3 regions of the Pseudomonas sp. MPR-R2A5 genome follow, and region 1 is predicted to be linked to each of the others. Evidence: riboswitches for the same ligand, from Rfam matches in the RefSeq annotation. Region 1 holds a riboswitch; each other region holds the start of a gene.

What was found. A riboswitch is a leader RNA that binds a small molecule or an ion and turns the genes downstream of it on or off. The one in region 1 is predicted to bind cobalamin.
Positions count from the first base shown of each region.
Region 2: it holds a riboswitch for cobalamin, as region 1 does, so the genes downstream of both, AC1Q6I_RS14185 (CbtB domain-containing protein) here and AC1Q6I_RS31680 (ABC transporter substrate-binding protein) in region 1, are expected to answer to the same signal.
Region 3: it holds a riboswitch for cobalamin, as region 1 does, so the genes downstream of both, cobO (cob(I)yrinic acid a,c-diamide adenosyltransferase) here and AC1Q6I_RS31680 (ABC transporter substrate-binding protein) in region 1, are expected to answer to the same signal.

Region 1 is NZ_JBXAFK010000067.1:17,867-23,823, reverse strand. It holds gene AC1Q6I_RS31685 (DNA/RNA non-specific endonuclease) at 5-934, shown strand; cobalamin riboswitch at 1,017-1,211, shown strand; gene AC1Q6I_RS31680 (ABC transporter substrate-binding protein) at 1,326-2,336, shown strand; gene AC1Q6I_RS31675 (FecCD family ABC transporter permease) at 2,333-3,337, shown strand; gene AC1Q6I_RS31670 (ABC transporter ATP-binding protein) at 3,334-4,098, shown strand; gene AC1Q6I_RS31665 (alpha/beta hydrolase fold domain-containing protein) at 4,332-5,258, opposite strand; gene tspO (tryptophan-rich sensory protein TspO) at 5,258-5,698, opposite strand; gene chrA (chromate efflux transporter) at 5,896-5,957, shown strand, end outside.
Region 2 is NZ_JBXAFK010000017.1:38,445-44,401, forward strand. It holds gene AC1Q6I_RS14160 (fatty acid cis/trans isomerase) at 1-869, shown strand, start outside; gene nfuA (Fe-S biogenesis protein NfuA) at 964-1,548, shown strand; gene cobM (precorrin-4 C(11)-methyltransferase) at 1,991-2,737, opposite strand; gene AC1Q6I_RS14175 (cobalamin biosynthesis protein) at 2,808-3,200, opposite strand; gene AC1Q6I_RS14180 (CbtA family protein) at 3,197-3,901, opposite strand; gene AC1Q6I_RS14185 (CbtB domain-containing protein) at 3,913-4,101, opposite strand; cobalamin riboswitch at 4,198-4,402, opposite strand; cobalamin riboswitch at 4,444-4,643, shown strand; gene cobW (cobalamin biosynthesis protein CobW) at 4,736-5,797, shown strand; gene cobN (cobaltochelatase subunit CobN) at 5,801-5,957, shown strand, end outside.
Region 3 is NZ_JBXAFK010000003.1:207,113-213,069, reverse strand. It holds gene cobD (threonine-phosphate decarboxylase CobD) at 1-881, opposite strand, end outside; gene cbiB (adenosylcobinamide-phosphate synthase CbiB) at 874-1,782, opposite strand; gene bluB (5,6-dimethylbenzimidazole synthase) at 1,779-2,429, opposite strand; gene AC1Q6I_RS03685 (cobyrinic acid a,c-diamide synthase CobB) at 2,422-3,744, opposite strand; gene cobO (cob(I)yrinic acid a,c-diamide adenosyltransferase) at 3,741-4,352, opposite strand; cobalamin riboswitch at 4,432-4,680, opposite strand; gene AC1Q6I_RS03675 (PQQ-dependent sugar dehydrogenase) at 4,780-5,957, shown strand, end outside.

The sequences.
Region 1 (5,957 bases):
CGCGATGCCAGCACGCAAAGCCAAAATTGACCTGACCCACCGCCCCCGGCTCGTCGATCTACGCCCGTTGATCCCGGCCACCCCCAGCCTGATGGAAGCCAGGGCGGCGACGCCCCGTGTGACGCCCGCCAAGGATCTGCAGGACCGGCGTGGCTACGCACCCGACTTTCTCAGCGGCTTCGCCGTGCCGTGGCCCACGGTGGATGAGGCATTGGCAACTGACGTCCAGCCGCTGCGCCTGGACTACACGCATTTCTCGGTGACCCTGTCACGTTCCCGACGGATGGCGCTCTATGTGGGCGTGAATATCGACGGCGGACAGGCGGTGGATATCGTTCGCAGCAACGACACCTGGGCCTACGACGGCCGCCTGCCCATCAGCGCGCAGATCGGCGACGAGCTCTACACCAACAACGGCCTGGATCGCGGCCACCTGGTGCGACGACAGGATCCCAACTGGGGCGACGAGGCCAACACCGCCAACCTCGACACGTTCCATTTCACCAATTGCTCGCCGCAGATGAGCGGGTTCAACCAGAAGACCTGGCTGGAGCTCGAAGACTACATTCTCGACAACACACAACGCTGGAAGGCCCGGGCCACGGTGTTTACCGGCCCGGTGTTGGCCGATGACGACCGTGTCTACCGCGGCGTGAAAATCCCCAAGGCATTCTGGAAAGTGGTGGCCTACCTCGGCGACGACGGCAAGCCCTCTGCCAGCGCCTACATGATCGACCAGAGCCGTGAACTCGGTCAGCTTGATCTGGTATTTGGCCAACTGCGGACCTACCGGCGCAGTGTGATCCAGATCGAGCAATTGACCGGCATCCGTTTCGCCAACCTGGCCGACTACGACGGTTTCAGCAATGAAGAGCGCGCCACGGGGACGCGAATTGAAGCACTGATCCGCGGCCCTGAAGATATACGCCTCTGACCGGTTACCGCGGCTTTATGTGGGCGCGAGCCTATACGCGCCTACAGAAAGCCGCCATTCGGTTCCCCCTCCCCAGCCCAATCGACTACCATACCGCGCCGGTTCCCAAACGGGACTAATAGGGAATCCGAAGCGCGGTACCCCCGCGTCAATCGGAACTGCCCCCGCAACTGTAGATGCCGAGCCTGCTCCTCAACGCCACTGGATACCCTCCGGGAAGGCTGGAGCCGGGTGAAGACGCATCAGTCAGGAGACCTGCCGGCCCAGTAAAACCACTAACCGGCGGGGTGTCCGGGAAGGACATCCTTGGCTGCCTCCACCGCAGCGTCCGAGGGCGTATTTCCGAACCGTACCTCCCCAGTTCCACGTACGGCTCCCAGGAGATTGCCCCATGCTGCCACGCGTTACCGCCTTGCTCACCGGCCTGGGCTTCTGTGCCCTGGCCCAGGCGACGCCCACCCACTACCCGCTGACGCTGGAGAACTGCGGCAGCACCCTGACCTTTCAGCAAGCGCCCGCCCGCAGCGTAACCATTGGCCAGGCGGCGACCGAAATGCTCTACGCCCTGGGTGTGGGCAACACAGTGGTCGGCACGGCGTTGTGGTTCAACAACGTGTTGCCGCAGTTCAAGGCACAGAACGACACCATCGAGCGCCTGGCCAACAATGAGCCAAGCTTCGAAGCGGTCATTGCCAAGCGCCCGCAACTGGTGGCCGCCGAGTTGGAATGGGTGGTTGGCCCACAAGGCGTGGTCGGCACCCGCGAGCAGTTTCATGAATTGAAGATCCCCACCTACCTGCTGCCCTCCGACTGCGAAGGCAAGAACAACCTGGTGGGCGCCGACGGCACACGCCTGGAGCCGTTCCGCATCGACACCATTTATAAAAGCATCAGCCAACTGGCCGAGATTTTCGACGTGCCGGACCGCGGCCAGCAACTGAACGAGGCGCTCAAGGCGCGCCTGGCCAAGTCCGTCGCCACCGCCCGCAACAAGGGCCTCAAGCAGGCCAGTGCGCTGGTGTGGTTCTCCAGCGCCGAAATGGCCAGCGATCCCTATGTGGCCGGCCACAAGGGTGTCCCCGAATTCATGCTGCAAACCCTCGGCTTGCACAACGTGGTGCAGTCCGATGAAGAGTGGCCCGCCGTCGGCTGGGAAACCCTCGCCAAAGCCAACCCCACCTTCCTGGTGATCGCGCGCATGGACCGCCGCCGCTACCCGGCCGACAACTACGAACAGAAACTGGCCTTCCTGCGCAGCGACCCGGTGACACGCAACATGGACGCGGTGAAACACAACCGCATCATCATCCTTGACGCCATGGCCCTACAGGCCAGCGTGCGTACTTTCGATGGGCTCGACCAACTGGCGAGCGCCATCGACAGCTACGACCTGCCCAAATGAGCAGAACGCTTCTCGCCCTGGCGCTGCTGTTGATCGCCATACTGGCCGGCGTAGCCATCGGCGAAACCGCCATCGAGCCGCAGGTAGTGCTCCAGGTGTTGGCCAATAAACTGTGGGCCGCTGGCTACGCGCTGGACCCTATCGACGAAGGCGTGGTGTGGAACTATCGCCTCACTCGCACGCTGGTCGCCGCCGCCTGCGGTGCGGGGCTGGCCACATGCGGGGTGATTCTGCAGTCGTTGTTGCGCAACCCCTTGGCCGATCCCTACCTGCTTGGCATCAGCGCCGGTGCCTCGACCGGCGCGGTGCTGGTGGTGCTGATGGGGGTCGGCGGTGGCTTGATCTCGCTGTCCGCCGGCGCCTTTGCCGGGGCGATGGCGGCGTTTGCGCTGGTGATTTTGCTCGCCCGGGCCAGCGGGTCGTCGAGCGGCACCGGCCAGATCATCCTGGCAGGCATCGCCGGTTCGCAGCTGTTCAACGCGCTGACCGCGTTCCTGATCACCAAGTCCGCCAGCTCCGAACAGGCGCGCGGCATCCTGTTCTGGTTGCTGGGTAATCTCAGCGGCGTGCGTTGGTCGTCGGTGTGGCTGGCGGTACCGGTGGCCGTCGCGGGGTTGGCGGTGTGCCTGTGGCACCGCCGCGCACTGGATGCATTCACCTTCGGCAGCGACTCGGCGGCGTCCCTCGGCATCCCGGTGCGCCGCGTGCAATTTGTGCTGGTGGGCTGCGCGGCGTTGGTCACCGCGGTGATGGTGTCGATTGTCGGCTCCATTGGTTTTGTCGGCCTGGTCATCCCTCACGCCGCACGCCTGTTGCTCGGTACCGGGCACTCACGCCTGCTGCCGGCCAGCGCCTTGGGAGGCGCGTTGTTTTTGATTACAGCCGATGTGCTGTCACGCACCTTGATCAAGGGCCAGGTCATTCCGGTGGGCGTGGTCACCGCACTCGTCGGCGCGCCGGTATTTGCGCTGATCCTGATCGGCCGGAGGAATGCGCGATGACGGTGCTGAGCTGCACGGCCCTGGGCTTCAAGGTGCGAGAGGCCCAGTTGCTGCGCGATATTCACCTGCAAGTCCAGTCGGGGGAAACCTTGGGTATCGTCGGGCCGAACGGCTCCGGCAAATCGACCCTGCTCAAACTGCTCGCCGGCTTGCGCGCACCGGCCAGCGGCGAGGTGCACCTGGGCGGTGAGCGTTTGGGCGAACTGTCCCGCCGCGCCATCGCACAACGCCTGGCAGTGGTGGAACAACAGGCCGACACCGACGATGCCATCCGCGTATTCGACGCCGTGGCACTGGGGCGCACACCGTGGTTGTCGGCGCTGAGCCCGTGGTCCAGCGAAGACGATCGCATCGTGCGCCAGGCCCTGCACGACGTCGACGCCACCCACCTGAGCCAACGCGCCTGGCGCAGCCTCTCCGGCGGTGAGCGCCAACGCGTGCACATCGCCCGCGCCCTGGCGCAACGGCCACAGATCCTGTTGCTGGATGAGCCGACCAATCACCTGGACATCCAGCATCAACTGACGATCTTGAAAGGCGTGCAGGCGTTACCCGTCACCACCTTGATCGCCCTGCACGACCTCAACCAGGCACTGACCTGTGACCGCCTGGCCGTGCTGGATCATGGGCGATTGGTGGCACTGGGCAAACCGCTGGAGGTGCTGACGCCGCAACGCTTGCAGGAAACCTTCGGCGTGCAGGCGCATTACCTGACAGACCCGTTCGACGGCGCGCAGATACTGCGGTTGCGCTCGAACTGAGATTTAACAACGCGGCCCAACAGGGTCATCGGGGGCGAGCCCTAATGCCAGTCAGTCAAGGAGAAAAACGGTAACTCTGGAGAGCGGGCTAATTGTGGAAAGCGGGCTTGTTGTGGCGAGCCCGCTTCGTTTTCCTCCTTGACTGACTGGCATTAGGGCAAGGCCCGTCATACGAAAGCCCATGATGGGTACCTCTTGAAGCAAGGACCCATCAGGCAAGAACCGCGGCAGGTTTACGGTGCTACAGCGATCCGGCGCGCGACCCACGCCCGGCTATAGGCCAGTACGTTCTCGGCGATCGCCAACGGAAAATGGATAAACCCATGAGCCGCCTCCGGCAGCAGATAGGCTTCCACCGTCCCCCAGCGCTCAGCGATAAGCAGGGTGTCATCCTTGAGCGGGTCCAATGCCCCCACAAACATCAACGCCGGCGGCAACCCGCTTAAGTCGCCATACAACGGCGACAACGGTGGCTGTCGCCGCTGCTCATCGCTCAACCCTGGGGTCAGCCTGCGCAACGCGTCCACCATGCCAGGCCCATCCAGCAACAACGTCTGCGGGCCCGCCGCGCGTACGCTGGGAGTGCCGGTCAAATCATAGACGCCGTAATACAACACCGCACCGCTCACGCGCTGGAGCAAATCCGGCCACTGCTTCAATGCCAGCAACGTCGCCGCCGCCAAGTGCGCACCGGCCGATTCCCCCACGACAATCACCGGCAACCCGGCAAATTCCGCGCAGTCACCCAACAGCCAGCGCGCGGCGCTCAAACAATCCTCCATCAGCCCTTCTATCGGTGTATCGACCGCCAGCCGATAATCCACCGACACCACCGCCACCTCGCACGCGTTCACCAGGCCCAGGTTGAGGTCATCATCCATCTGCGCATTGCCGATCACCCAACCGCCGCCGTGGATATCCAGCACCACGCCCTTGGGCTTGCCGCTCGGCCGCAAGATACGCACGGGGACTGCGCCCACGAATTGAGTCTCGGCCAGCGGCGCCCGCTTGAACGTTTGACTGACCCGCAACAGCGCCTGAATCAAACGCGGTGTCACGCGATTGCGGATTTTGAAGCGCGGCAGCCAAGTGAGCTTTTGGTTGAAGCGGCGCATTTGAGCCAGTTCAGGCGCACTGGCGGGCCAGGGTTTATGGGCCATCAGCGGTTATTGCGCAAAATCGAGAAATTCAACGCCGCCGCCACGCACAGCCACGCCAGGTACGGGAACAGGATCAGCCCGGTAATCAGGTCCAGGCGCACGGCCAATACCACCATTGCGGCGACGGTGAGCCACAACAACACGATGATCAGCATACCGGCGAGCAACTGATGCGCACCGAAAAATACCGGTGTCCACAGCGTGTTCAACGCAATCTGCGCCGCCCACAATGCCAGCACCGGCTGGCTGTCGGGGATCAGGCTCAAGCGGTAACCGGCCCAGGCCAACAGCAGGTAGATAATGCTCCAGGCCACCGGGAACAGCCAGTTGGGCGGGGTGAAGCCGGGCTTGACCAGGGATTCGTACCAGGCACCGGGCTTGAAAATGACACCGGTGCTGGCGGCAGCGGCGCAAGCCAGGAGGAATATAAAGAAGGTCATCGTCTGTCCTTGGCTGAGTTCAGTGGCGTGCAACGGGGAAGTCTTTCTGCATGCATCTTCAATGACTCCAGCACGCGCGCAAAAATTCCATCCGGAGTGGCGATTTGCGCGAGCGGGCGCCTCTTCTGTGCGTCATCAAAATTCGCTAAGGTGCCTCGATACCCTAGCCTATTTTGCCCTTATCGAGACCCTGCACCTTGGCCCACTCCCCCACTGATCGCCCCACCCGCATCTGGGGAGTGTTCCTGATCTTCCTGCG
Region 2 (5,957 bases), on a different contig from region 1:
AGACGCTGTGGCTATTCGACTATCCGTTGCTCGAACGCACCTATTACCAACTGGTGGTCAACTTTGACGTGTTCGGTAATGTGTCGCACCAGGCCCAGACTCGCCTGTACTTCGACCTGATCCGCAATGGCGCCGAGCAGAACTTCCTGCGCCTGATGCCGGCGAACTCGCGGGATGATTTCCTCGACGATTGGTACCAGAACAGCGGCAAGGTCAAGCTGTGGCTGGACTATGAGTCGATCGACGACGATAAGCCCACCGGCCTGAAGCTTGATGAAAAGGACCCCAAGCGCGACTTCGCCAACCAGCTGCTGGCCCGCTATGGCGACCTCAATGCCGCCCCGGACCCGATCAATCGTTGTGCCGGCGCGTACTGCTCACGGCCGGGGATCGACCCGGCGTTGCGCGACGCCGAGCAGGCCCTGAGTCGCCTGACATCGCGCCCGGCGGCGGGGCTCAAGGTCATTGGGCAACTGCCTGAAGCGACGATGCTGCGCGTCGAAACCCGCAGCGGCCAGCGGGAGGTCTACAGCCTGCTGCGCAACCGTGCCCACAGTAATGTGGCGTTCATGCTGGGTGAGGCTTATCGCTATCAGCCGGGCCTGGATACGCTGACGATCTACCCAGGGGTGCTCGGCAGCTACCCGAACTTCATGTTCAACGTGCCAGCCGAGCAAGTGCCGGAGTTCGTCGCGGCCATGGAGGACGCCAGGGACGCCCAGGGTTTCGAGAAGATTGTCGACCGCTGGGGCATACGTCGCAGTCATCCGCAGTTCTGGCAGTACTTCCATGACCTGTCGACCTACATCCGCGAAACCACGCCGGTGGAAGAAGGGGTGCTGGATATGAACCGCTATGAAAACCTCTGACGTGGCTGTTGAGTCTTTTCCGACAAAATTACTGGGACTTTGTACCTGCGTAATATTTTGGCGTAAACTGCCGGCAAGCCTGTGAGGAGTTTCCATGACTGCCATAACCATTACCGACGCCGCCCACGATTACCTGGCCGACCTGCTGTCCAAGCAGAACACCCCAGGTATCGGTATCCGCGTCTTTATCACCCAGCCTGGCACCCAGTATGCCGAGACGTGCATTGCCTACTGCAAGCCCGGTGAAGAAAAGCCGGAAGACACCGCCCTGGGGCTGAAAAGCTTCACCGCGTATATCGATGCCTTCAGCGAAGCCTTCCTTGACGATGCCGTGGTGGATTACGCCACCGACCGCATGGGCGGCCAATTGACCATCAAGGCTCCGAACGCCAAGGTGCCGAACGTCAACGCCGACAGCCCGGTCAACGAGCGTATCAACTACTACCTGCAAACCGAGATCAACCCAGGGCTGGCCAGCCACGGCGGTCAGGTCAGCTTGATCGACGTAGTAGATGACGGCATTGCCGTGCTCAAGTTTGGTGGCGGCTGTCAGGGCTGCGGCCAGGCCGACGTGACGTTGCGCGAAGGCATCGAGCGCACCCTGCTGGAGCGGATTCCGGAGCTCAAGGGCGTACGCGACGTGACCGACCACACGCAGAAAGAAAATGCCTACTACTGAGTAAGGCGTTCACTGCGAACAAAAAAACGGCGCCCCGTGAGCGCCGTTTTTTATTCTTAAAATTCAGCTATTTACGCAATCTATCTAACGCTGAATATCAAGTGTGGGAGGGGGCTTTCCCCCGATAGCGGTGCCTCAGTCGCCTCATGAGCAGGCTGACACACTGCCATCGGGGGCAAGCCCCCTCCCACATTTTTTGCATTTATTCAGTTAAATCAGTGTGTTGTTGATGATTTGTGAATTAAAAAATCAAATTCGAATGCTGACGCTATCTCCCTGACAAGGAGGGTCAAATGTGGGAGGGGGCTTGCCCCCGATAGCGGTGCCTCAGTCGCTTCTTGAGCAGGCTGACACACTGCGATCGGGGGCAAGCCCCCTCCCAAATTTTTTTGCATTTGTTCATTTAAATCAATGCATTGTTTTAGTTTTATAAAGTGAATTATCAAGGTCGATAAAGGTGCGCATGCCCCGCCCGATACAACGACGACTCACTGAAACTGTCACTCGCCAGCACCCGGCCCACCACGATCAGCGCCGTACGCCGAAAGCCCTTGGCGGCGACTTTGTCGGCAATATCGCTGAGTGTGCCCACCGCCCAATCCTGATCCGGCCAGGTTGCCCGGTGCACCACGGCAATCGGGCAATCCGCGCCATAGTGCGGCAGCAGCTCTGCGACGATCTTCTCCAGGTGGTTGACCCCCAGGTGGATCGCCATGGTGGTGCCGTGGCGGGCCAGGCTGTCGAAGTCCTCGCCGGCCGGCATGCGGGTTTTATCGGCGTAACGGGTCAGGATTACGCTCTGGGCGATGTCCGGCAAGGTCAGTTCGGCCTCCAGCAGCGCGGCACAGGCGGCGACTGCGGTCACGCCCGGAATGATCTGGAACGGGATGCCCAGCTCGCGCAGATGACGAATCTGCTCGCCGATCGCCCCATACAGGCTCGGATCGCCGGAATGCACCCGCGCCACATCCTGGCCGTTGGCGTGGGCGGTCTTGATCAGCTCGATGATCTGCGCCAGGTGCAGTTCGGCGCTGTTGACCACCAGTTGCGCTTGATGCCCCTCCAGCACGGCCGCCGGTACCAGCGAACCGGCATAGATGATCACCGGGCAACTGCGGATCAGCCGTTGGCCTTTGACAGTGATCAATTCCGGGTCGCCGGGGCCGGCACCGATGAAGTAGACGGTCATGGAGGATTCCTGTCGAAAAACGGGCGAGCATGAAGATTGCTCATGATCGGAAGACGCAATTATCGATTTTTCAGCCGGCGCAGGCCAATGCAAAGGTGGCCTGGGCGGTTTTCTTGCGGGTGATCAGCAAGCGGGCAGGGCCTGGGGAGAGCTGTTCGGCCAGGGCCAGGGCGGCGCTTTCGGCGATGCCGTAACAGCCGGTGTGGGCAAAGGCGACCGCTGATTTATGGCTCAGACGGCCTTCATACGCGGCCAACTGTTCGGCGCTGAAGCACTGCAATGGCAGGTTCAACCTATGCGCCAGGGCCAGTAACCCCGGCTCGTCCTGTTTGCGGTCGAGACTCGCCAGTGCGGTGATGTGCTGGCGCTCGATACCCGCTTCGGCGAGGGCCGTGTCAAACAGCGCCAGCAGGGCGTGCAATTCGCAGCCCCGCTGGCAACCGAGGCCGACCGCGAGTTTCATGCCGAGTATTGATCGTCGCGGTTGCGGCGAAACAACCAGGCGCTGATCAGGCCGAGGGCCAGCCAGAAGGCGACGTTGGTCAACTGCGAGGCGATCTTGAATTGTGCTTCCAGTGCCTCTGGCGCCAGCATCGAATGCACTTGCGGCTGCGGGGCGCCGATTACGTGAGGCACCACGAGGATCGCCACGCCCAGCCCTTTAAGCAGCCAGTTGCCACCGAACACCAACAGCGCAATACCGGCCGCAGTGGAGGCGGCCGTGCCGATCCACCAGATCTGGCGTTGCGCCAGGTCGGCGGCGGCCGTGCCCGGCAGCTCGGGCGGCAGGCCCAGGGTCGGCGCCAACACAAAGGTCGCGTAGCCGGCCAGGCCCCACAGCAAGCCTTGGGCCGTGCGGGTCGGTGCGCGCAGGGTATAGAGGCCGGCCAGCATCAGGGCGAAGCCGACGGCGACCACCAGGTTGCCGCCGGTGGTCGACAGCACACGCTGCCAGCCGTCTTCCGGCTCCCAGGCTTCGGCGTCGTGGGTGTGCGCAGCGGCGCCAGCGGCATGCTCGTGCACGACTTCAGTCGCGGCCGGGGCCTTTTCGAAGGTTTCCGCCTGCAGAATCAGCGGAGCGACCCAGAAGCTTTGCAGCAGGGTCAGCAGCAGGGCGGCCAGCAAGCCGGTGAACCCTGCGGTTTGCGCAATACGTTTGATCATGTCGGCAGGTCTCAGTGGCACGGGAACGCGGCGCTGTGGCGAGTATCGTGGGCTGCGTTGTGCACCGCCTCGATATGCGAGAACCCGGCGAAATACACCAGGCACGCGCCCAGGATCGAGGCGCCGATGGCGGCGGTCAGGCGTTGGCTGAGGGTGGCGGTACTGCTGGCGGTGTGCGAAGTGCTGCTGATGATCGACATGGCGCGTCCCTATCGTGTTCAGGGTGAAACGAGCGCATGCAAACCCCGCGAGCCGGGCACGCAGGGTTTTAACAGCGCCCGCCCACCGCGGGTTTGTTATCTGATGTTATTCGGGCCGGTCTCCGGGCTTGCGAGGGACACTGGGTCTATAAAGCGTCGCCTTCCCATGCCGTACAGGCACAGTGGATCTGACGCTTCACTCGCTTACCGTTGCGGGGGCAGCACCGGACTGGTCATAAGGCTATGACTCACCGGTTTCCCGTTTCACCCTGTGAAGGGCACCCGAAACAAGGCGTGTAGGAAAGCATGCAGAGCGACGGTAGTCAAATTGACCGAGCCCCTGTAGCCTTGCACCTTCGAGGTTCTTCGGCCCAGGCCGAAGCTAAGAAGGGAACGCGGTTCAAGCCGCGGCTGCCCCCGCAACTGTGAAGGGTTTATCTGACTGCCACGCCACTGCCATTGCGGCGGGAAGGCGCAGCCAGCGCCGGTCGCAAGACCCGCAAGCCCCAAGCCAGGAGACCTGCCTCGCAACCGATTTTCCAATTCAACCGGGCGGGGTGATCCGGTGACGAAATCTGCTGCTGCGCGCCACGCAGGGCCTATCGTCCCGTATGCCCGCCCCCAAGGGCATCCGATGAAAACACTGGCCAAACTTCCCGTCACTATCGTTACCGGCTTTCTCGGCTCGGGCAAAACCACCTTGCTGCGCCACATGCTCGATAACGCCCAGGGCCGTCGCATTGCGGTGATCGTCAACGAATTCGGCGAGTTGGGCATTGACGGTGAGATCCTCAAGCAATGCTCGATCGGTTGCACCGAGGAAGAAGCCAACGGCCGCGTGTATGAACTGGCGAACGGCTGCCTGTGCTGCACCGTCCAGGAAGAGTTCTTTCCGGTGATGCGCGAACTGGTGGCCCGTCGCGGCGACCTCGACCATATCCTCATCGAAACCTCGGGCCTGGCCTTGCCCAAGCCCCTGGTGCAAGCCTTCCAATGGCCGGAAATCCGCAGCGCCTGCACCGTCGACGCGGTGATCACCGTGGTCGACAGCCCGGCGGTGGCCGCCGGCACCTTCGCCGCCTTCCCGGACCAGGTCGATGCCCAGCGCAAGCTTGATCCGAACCTGGACCACGAATCCCCGTTGCATGAACTGTTCGCCGACCAGTTGGCCAGCGCCGACCTGGTGATCCTCAACAAGTGCGACATGATCAGCCCCGAGGACCTGGCCCGCGTGCGCCTGGAAGTGGCCGAAGAGCTGCCACCCGCGGTGAAGATCGTCGAAGCCAGCAGCGGTCGCCTGCCCCTGGACGTGCTGATTGGCCTGGGCGCCGGCTCCGAAGAGCATATCGACGGCCGCCACAGCCATCACGATCATCACCACGACGGTGAAGACGACCACGACCACGACGCGTTCGACTCCATCTCCATCGACCTGCCCCAGGCCGATGAGGCACTGTTGCTCGACGCGCTGACCCAGTTGGTGGTGCAGCACGGCATCCTGCGTGTCAAAGGCTTCGCGGCGATTCCGAACAAGCCGATGCGCCTGCTGATCCAGGGCGTGGGCACGCGTTTCGACAAGCACTTCGACCGCGCCTGGGGGGCCGACGAGGCGCGTATCACGCGCCTGGTGCTGATCGGCCAGGCGCTGGACGCGGCCGGCCTCGAAGCGCAATTGCGCGCAGCGCTCAACGTTTAACCCATGCACCTGCTCAGGACTCAACCCGGCGGCTTCGTCGCGGACGACAATATCGCCGACCTGGGGCAAACCCCCGCCGAGCTGGTGATTCTGTGCAGCGGCGATTCCAGCCTGGCGCTGCTGGCCGAAGCCGCCCAGCAGTTGCCCGAGGACTACCCGA
Region 3 (5,957 bases), on a different contig from region 1:
AGGATGCCGCGCTGGGCCATGAATTCGTGCAGCCGTTCGGCGTGTGGGGTGATCAACCACTGGAACAGGGCGCAACCGCCCTGGGGCTGAAAACCATGCCGCTCCAACAATGCGAACAAGCGCTGGCCGGCTTCAATGCAACGCGCGCGCTGTTGAACCTGCCCGGCGGTGTCGCGCAGGCAGGCCTGGCCCAGTACTCGCGTCGGACCGCTGACGGCCCAAGGTCCGACCTGTTCGGCCAATAGCTTGAGCAACTTGCGTTCGGCCAGCACAAAACCCAGTCGAACGCCGGCCAGGCCGAAGAATTTACCGAACGAGCGCAGCACGATCAGGCCGACCTGATGGGCCTGGCCCGCCAGGCTCAACTGCGGGGTCACGTCCATAAAGGCTTCGTCCACCACCAGCCAACCGCCACGCTGGGCCAGCCGTGTATGCCAGTCGAGCAGGCGTTGCGGCGCCAGGCTCAGGCCCGTGGGGTTGTTAGGGTTGACCACCACCAGCACATCAAGGCTGTCGAGAAAGAAATCGACCTCTTGTTCCTGCACTTCGCGCACCACGTAACCCGCGCGGCGCCAGGCCTCGGCGTGCTCGGCATAACACGGCGACAGCACGCCGACCTTGCCGGCACGCCGCAGGCGCGGCAGCAGCTGGATTGCCGCCTGGGAACCCGCCACCGGCAATACGTGCGCCACCCCGTAATATTCGCTCGCGGCCTGCTCCAGACCGTCGTCGGTTTCCGGCAAGCGTGCCCAGGCCCGCAGTGGGATCTCGGGGATCGGCCACGGCCATGGCGCCAGGCCACTGGACAGGTCGAGCCAATCGGCTTCGGCAATGCCGTATTGAATCGCCGCCTTGCGCAGGCGGCCGCCGTGTTCAAGCATAGAATTGCGCCCCTGCACATAGGATCAGCAACCACAACCATACGCCGCGTTGCACCAGTTGCCAGCCACGGTCGATGGCGTCGGCATCGGCCGGTGGACCTTCTCCCAACTGAGGGCGCTGGTGCACCTCACCATGATAAATCGCCGCACCGCCCAACTCGACGCCCAAGGCGCCTGCGCCAGCGGCCATCACCGGCCCGGCATTCGGGCTGTCCCAGGTCGGCCCCTGGATGCGCCAGCATTTGAGCGCCAGTCGAGTCTTGCCCAGCAACGCGTAGGTCAAGGCCACCAGGCGCGCAGGCACATAGTTGAGTACATCGTCGATCTTCGCCGCGGCCCAGCCGAAGCGTTCGAAGCGTTCGTTGCGATAGCCCCACATCGCGTCGAGGGTGTTGCTCAGGCGGTAGAGCACCACACCCGGCACGCCGGCCACCACGAACCAGAACAGCGCAGCAAATATTGCGTCGCTGCCATTCTCCAGCACCGACTCGGTGGCGGCACGGGCGACTTCAGTACGGTCCAGTTCGCTGGTCTGGCGGCTGACCAGGTAGCTCACGCGCTTGCGGGCCTCATCCAGGTCATCGCTGCGCAGGGCCTGGGCCACCGGAATCACATGCTCGCCAAGGCTGCGCATGCCGAGGGCGCAGTACAGTGCGAGCACCTCCAACACCCAACCGATATAGGGTGCCCACGACAACGCAGTGGCCAACAGCGTCAACGGCACCACCGCAATCACCCACGCGGTCACACCGTGGCTGCGCCAGCCACGGCCACCGCTATTGAAACGTTGCTCGATGCGTCCGGCGAAATTGCCAAACGCCACCAGCGGATGCCAGCGCCTGGGTTCACCCAGCAGCGCATCCAGCGCCACCGCGGCGACACACAGCAAGGCCACACTCATTGACTTGCTCCCCACACATTCTCATACAACATGTCACTCAGCGGACGCGGTTCGGTCCAGCCTTCGAGCTGCAGCATCGGGGCCGGGTAGAAGGCGTCGACCGGCCCCAGGCACAGCACCGCCAGGGGTTTCGCGCCAGGCGGCAAACCCAGCAGGTCGGCCAGGGCCCGGGGTTCGAACAGCGAGACCCAGCCCATGCCCAAGCCCTCGACGCGCGCGGCCAGCCACAGATTCTGAATCGCGCAGGCCAGGGAGGCCATGTCCATTTCCGGCAAGGTACGTCGCCCGAAGATATGCCGCTCGCGATCGTCCATCAGCGCCGCCACCAGCACTTCGGCGCAGTCATGGATGCCTTCGACCTTGAGCTTCATGAATTCATCGGAGCGCTCGCCCAAGGCTTCGGCGGTGCGTATACGTTCTTCCTCCACCAGTTGCTGGATCTGCCCTCGTAGCTGGCGGTCGCTGATGCGGATAAAGCGCCAGGGCTGCATCAGGCCGACGCTGGGCGCCTGGTGCGCGGCCTGGAGCAGGCGATGCAGCAAGTGCGGGGCCACCGTGCCGCCGGTGAAATGGCGCATGTCGCGGCGTTCGGCGATGGCGCGGTAAACGGCGTCGCGCTCGGCCGGGGGGAAAGCGTTGTCACTCATGGGACTGGGCTGACTCAAGGTCGGGCGCAAACAGCGCAGCAACCGCACGGGGATTGGAGGGGAAGTAGAAGTGCACGTAGGAAGCGGTCATCCGCCCTTGCCGATACACCGCCTCGGCACCCCGCCCGCCGTTGGGGCTCAAGCCACGGGCGATCGGTTGCCAGTCGGTGCTGGTCAGGGAATGGTGGTAGGTGTGCCCGCGCAATACGCCTTCCGGCAACTCGACGCTTTGCAGGGCAAGGGCCGCCAGTTTCTTCTGCATCACCGCATCCCCCTGCAACAGGCCGACCAGCTCGGCACGGGTGCCGTCGACATCGGTGAGCGAGTCCAGCAGGTAGAGCATGCCGCCACACTCGGCAAGCAAGGGTTTACCGGCAGCATGATGGGCACGGATGGCATCGAGCATCGAGGTGTTTTCCGCCAGCGCCTGGTGATGCAGCTCCGGGTACCCGCCTGGCAGATAGAGGCTGTCGGCCTCGGGCACTTGGCGATCATGAATCGGTGAGAAAAAGCGCAACTCGGCCCCCATCGCCCGCAATAGATCCAGGCTGGCGCCATAGGTGAAGGCAAAGGCTTCGTCACGGGCCACGGCGATGCGCACACCGGCGAGCAGCGGTTCGGCTTCGATCACTTCAGGCGCGGCGAAGGTCACCGGCGGCGGCAAGGCAACTTCACAACTGTTGCCCAGGGCCTGGGCAGCGGCGTCCAGGCGTACGTCGAGGTCATTCAGTTCGCTGGCTTGCACCAGGCCAAGATGGCGGCTGGGCAACTCAATCCCGGTTTCACGGGACAACGCGCCGTACCAGCGCAGGCCTTCGGTGAGGCTCCCTTCGAGCAGTTGCGCATGGCGCAAGGTGCCGACACGGTTGGCCAACACACCGGCAAACGGCAAGTCCGGCTGATAACGCGCCAGGCCCAGGGCCAGGGCACCGAAGGTCTGGGCCATGGCGGTGCCGTCGATCACCGCCAGCACCGGCACACCGAAGTGCCGCGCCAGGTCGGCGCTGGACGGCGTACCGTCAAACAGGCCCATGACGCCTTCGATCAGGATCAGGTCGGCCTCCCCTGCCGCTTCCCACAGCAAGCGACGACTTTCCTGCTCGCCAACCATCCACATATCCAACTGATACACCGGCGCACCGCTGGCGCGTTCGTGGATCATCGGGTCGAGGAAGTCCGGGCCGCATTTGAACACGCGTACTTTGCGCCCCAGGTTGCGGTGCAAACGGGCCAGCGCAGCGGTGACCGTGGTTTTGCCCTGGCCGGACGCCGGTGCGGCGATCAGTACGGCCGGACAATGACGGGGCTGATTCAAAGTTCGACGCCCTTCTGTGCCTTGATACCGGCCTGGAACGCGTGCTTGAGCATGCCCATTTCGGTGACGGTGTCACCCATCTCGATCAACTCCGGCTTGGCGCCACGGCCGGTAACCACCACGTGCTGCATCGGCGGACGGGCTTGCAGGTCGCTCAGTACCTGGTCCAGGTCGAGGTAGCCATGCTTGAGGGCGATGTTCAGCTCATCCAGCACCACTAGGCCGATGCTCGGGTCTTGCAGCAGTTCGCGAGACACGGCCCAGGCGGCCTCGGCGGCGGCGATGTCGCGCTGGCGGTCCTGGGTTTCCCAGGTGAAGCCTTCGCCCATGACGTGAAAGCGCACTTGTTCGGGGAAACGCCGGAAGAACAATTCTTCGCCGGTGCTGTTACGGCCTTTGATGAACTGCACCACGCCGCACTGCATGCCGTGGCCCATGGCGCGCGCGAGCATGCCGAACGCAGAGCTGCTTTTGCCTTTGCCGTTGCCGGTCAGCACCAGCAGCAAACCGCATTCGTTCGGGGAATTGGCAATGCGCTCGTCAATCACGGCTTTTTTGCGCAGCATGCGCGCCAGGTGGCGTTCGTCGCGGTCGGGGGAATCGGTCATGGCAGCTCTCCGTTGGGGCTGGACAAAAACGGCGGGCAGGAAAAAACAAAAACAGACAGCCAAGCATCGCCCACCGTGATGCTGTTGGATGATCCAGGCCGGTCTCCGGACTCATGAGTGGCTCGCTTTATAGAAAGCAGGCCGACGCTGCGCCTTCCCATATCGCAGCGCGATACAGTGGCCAATAGCACCGTCTTGACTCATTTACCGTTGCGGGGGCAGCGCCGGAATTGCGGCAACACTGTGTACAAGTGCGCTCACTCACCGGCTTCCCTGTTTCACTCAGTCGACCCTTGGGTCACAGAGCACCTGAAACAAGTCGCGAAGGTTAGTGGGTTGGGGGGGGAGCGTCAATTAAAGCTGGCCTTGCACTTGAACCATCGTGCCGCAGCACTCCTCTACCCTTACAGGCATTCAGGAGAAAACCATGCATAAAACAAGACTCGCCCTACTGATCATGGTCGCAGGCACCCTCGCTGCCTGCGGAGAAAGCTCGACCTTGAAGGTATCGGATGGCACCGGCCCTTCGCCCCAACTGCCAGAGCCCAACAAGACCCTGATCCCCACCGTGAATATCGCCCCAGCCATTGGCTGGCCTGATGGCATGAAGCCAACCGCCGCCGCGGGCACCCAAGTGACAGCGTTCGCCGAAGGCCTGGATCACCCTCGCTGGCTGTATGTGCTACCCAATGGCGATGTGTTGGTGGCCGAAACCAATGCGCCGCCCAAGCCGGATGACGCCAAGGGCATTCGCGGCTGGGTAATGGAAAAGGTCATGGGCCGTGCCGGTGCCGGCGTGCCCAGCCCGAACCGCATCACCTTGCTGCGCGATGCCGATCACGATGGCGTCGCCGAGACCCGCACGGTCTTCCTGGAAAATCTCAACTCGCCGTTCGGCATGACCCTGGTGGGCAACGACCTCTACGTGGCCGACTCAGACAAGCTGCTGCGCTTTCCCTATCAACCGGGCGAAACCGCAATCACGCAGGCCGGCACCACGGTGGTCGACCTGCCGGGCGGCAGCATCAACCACCACTGGACGAAAAACGTGGTAGCCAGCAAGGACGGCAGCAAGTTGTATGTGAGCGTCGGTTCCAACAGCAACGTCGGCGAGAACGGCCTGGAAGCGGAACAAGGTCGGGCGGCGATCTGGGAAGTCGATCGCGCCAGTGGCCAGCACCGGATTTTCGCTTCGGGCCTGCGCAACCCCAACGGCATGGCCTGGGAACCGCAGAGCGGCAAGCTGTGGACCGCGGTCAACGAGCGCGATGAGATCGGCAGCGACCTGGTGCCGGACTACATCACCTCGGTCAAGGATGGCGCGTTTTATGGCTGGCCATTCAGCTACTACGGGCAACATGTGGATGTGCGTGTCACACCACAGGACCCGGCCCTGGTCGCCAAGGCGATCGCGCCAGACTACGCCGTCGGCCCGCATACCGCTTCGCTGGGGCTGACCTTCGCCGAAGGCAGCAAATTACCTGCACCGTTCGTCAACGGCGCCTTTATCGGCCAGCACGGGTCATGGAACCGCAAGCCGCACAGTGGCTACAAGGTGATCTTTGTGCCGTTCGAAGGTGGCAAGCCCAAGGGGCAGCCAGTGGA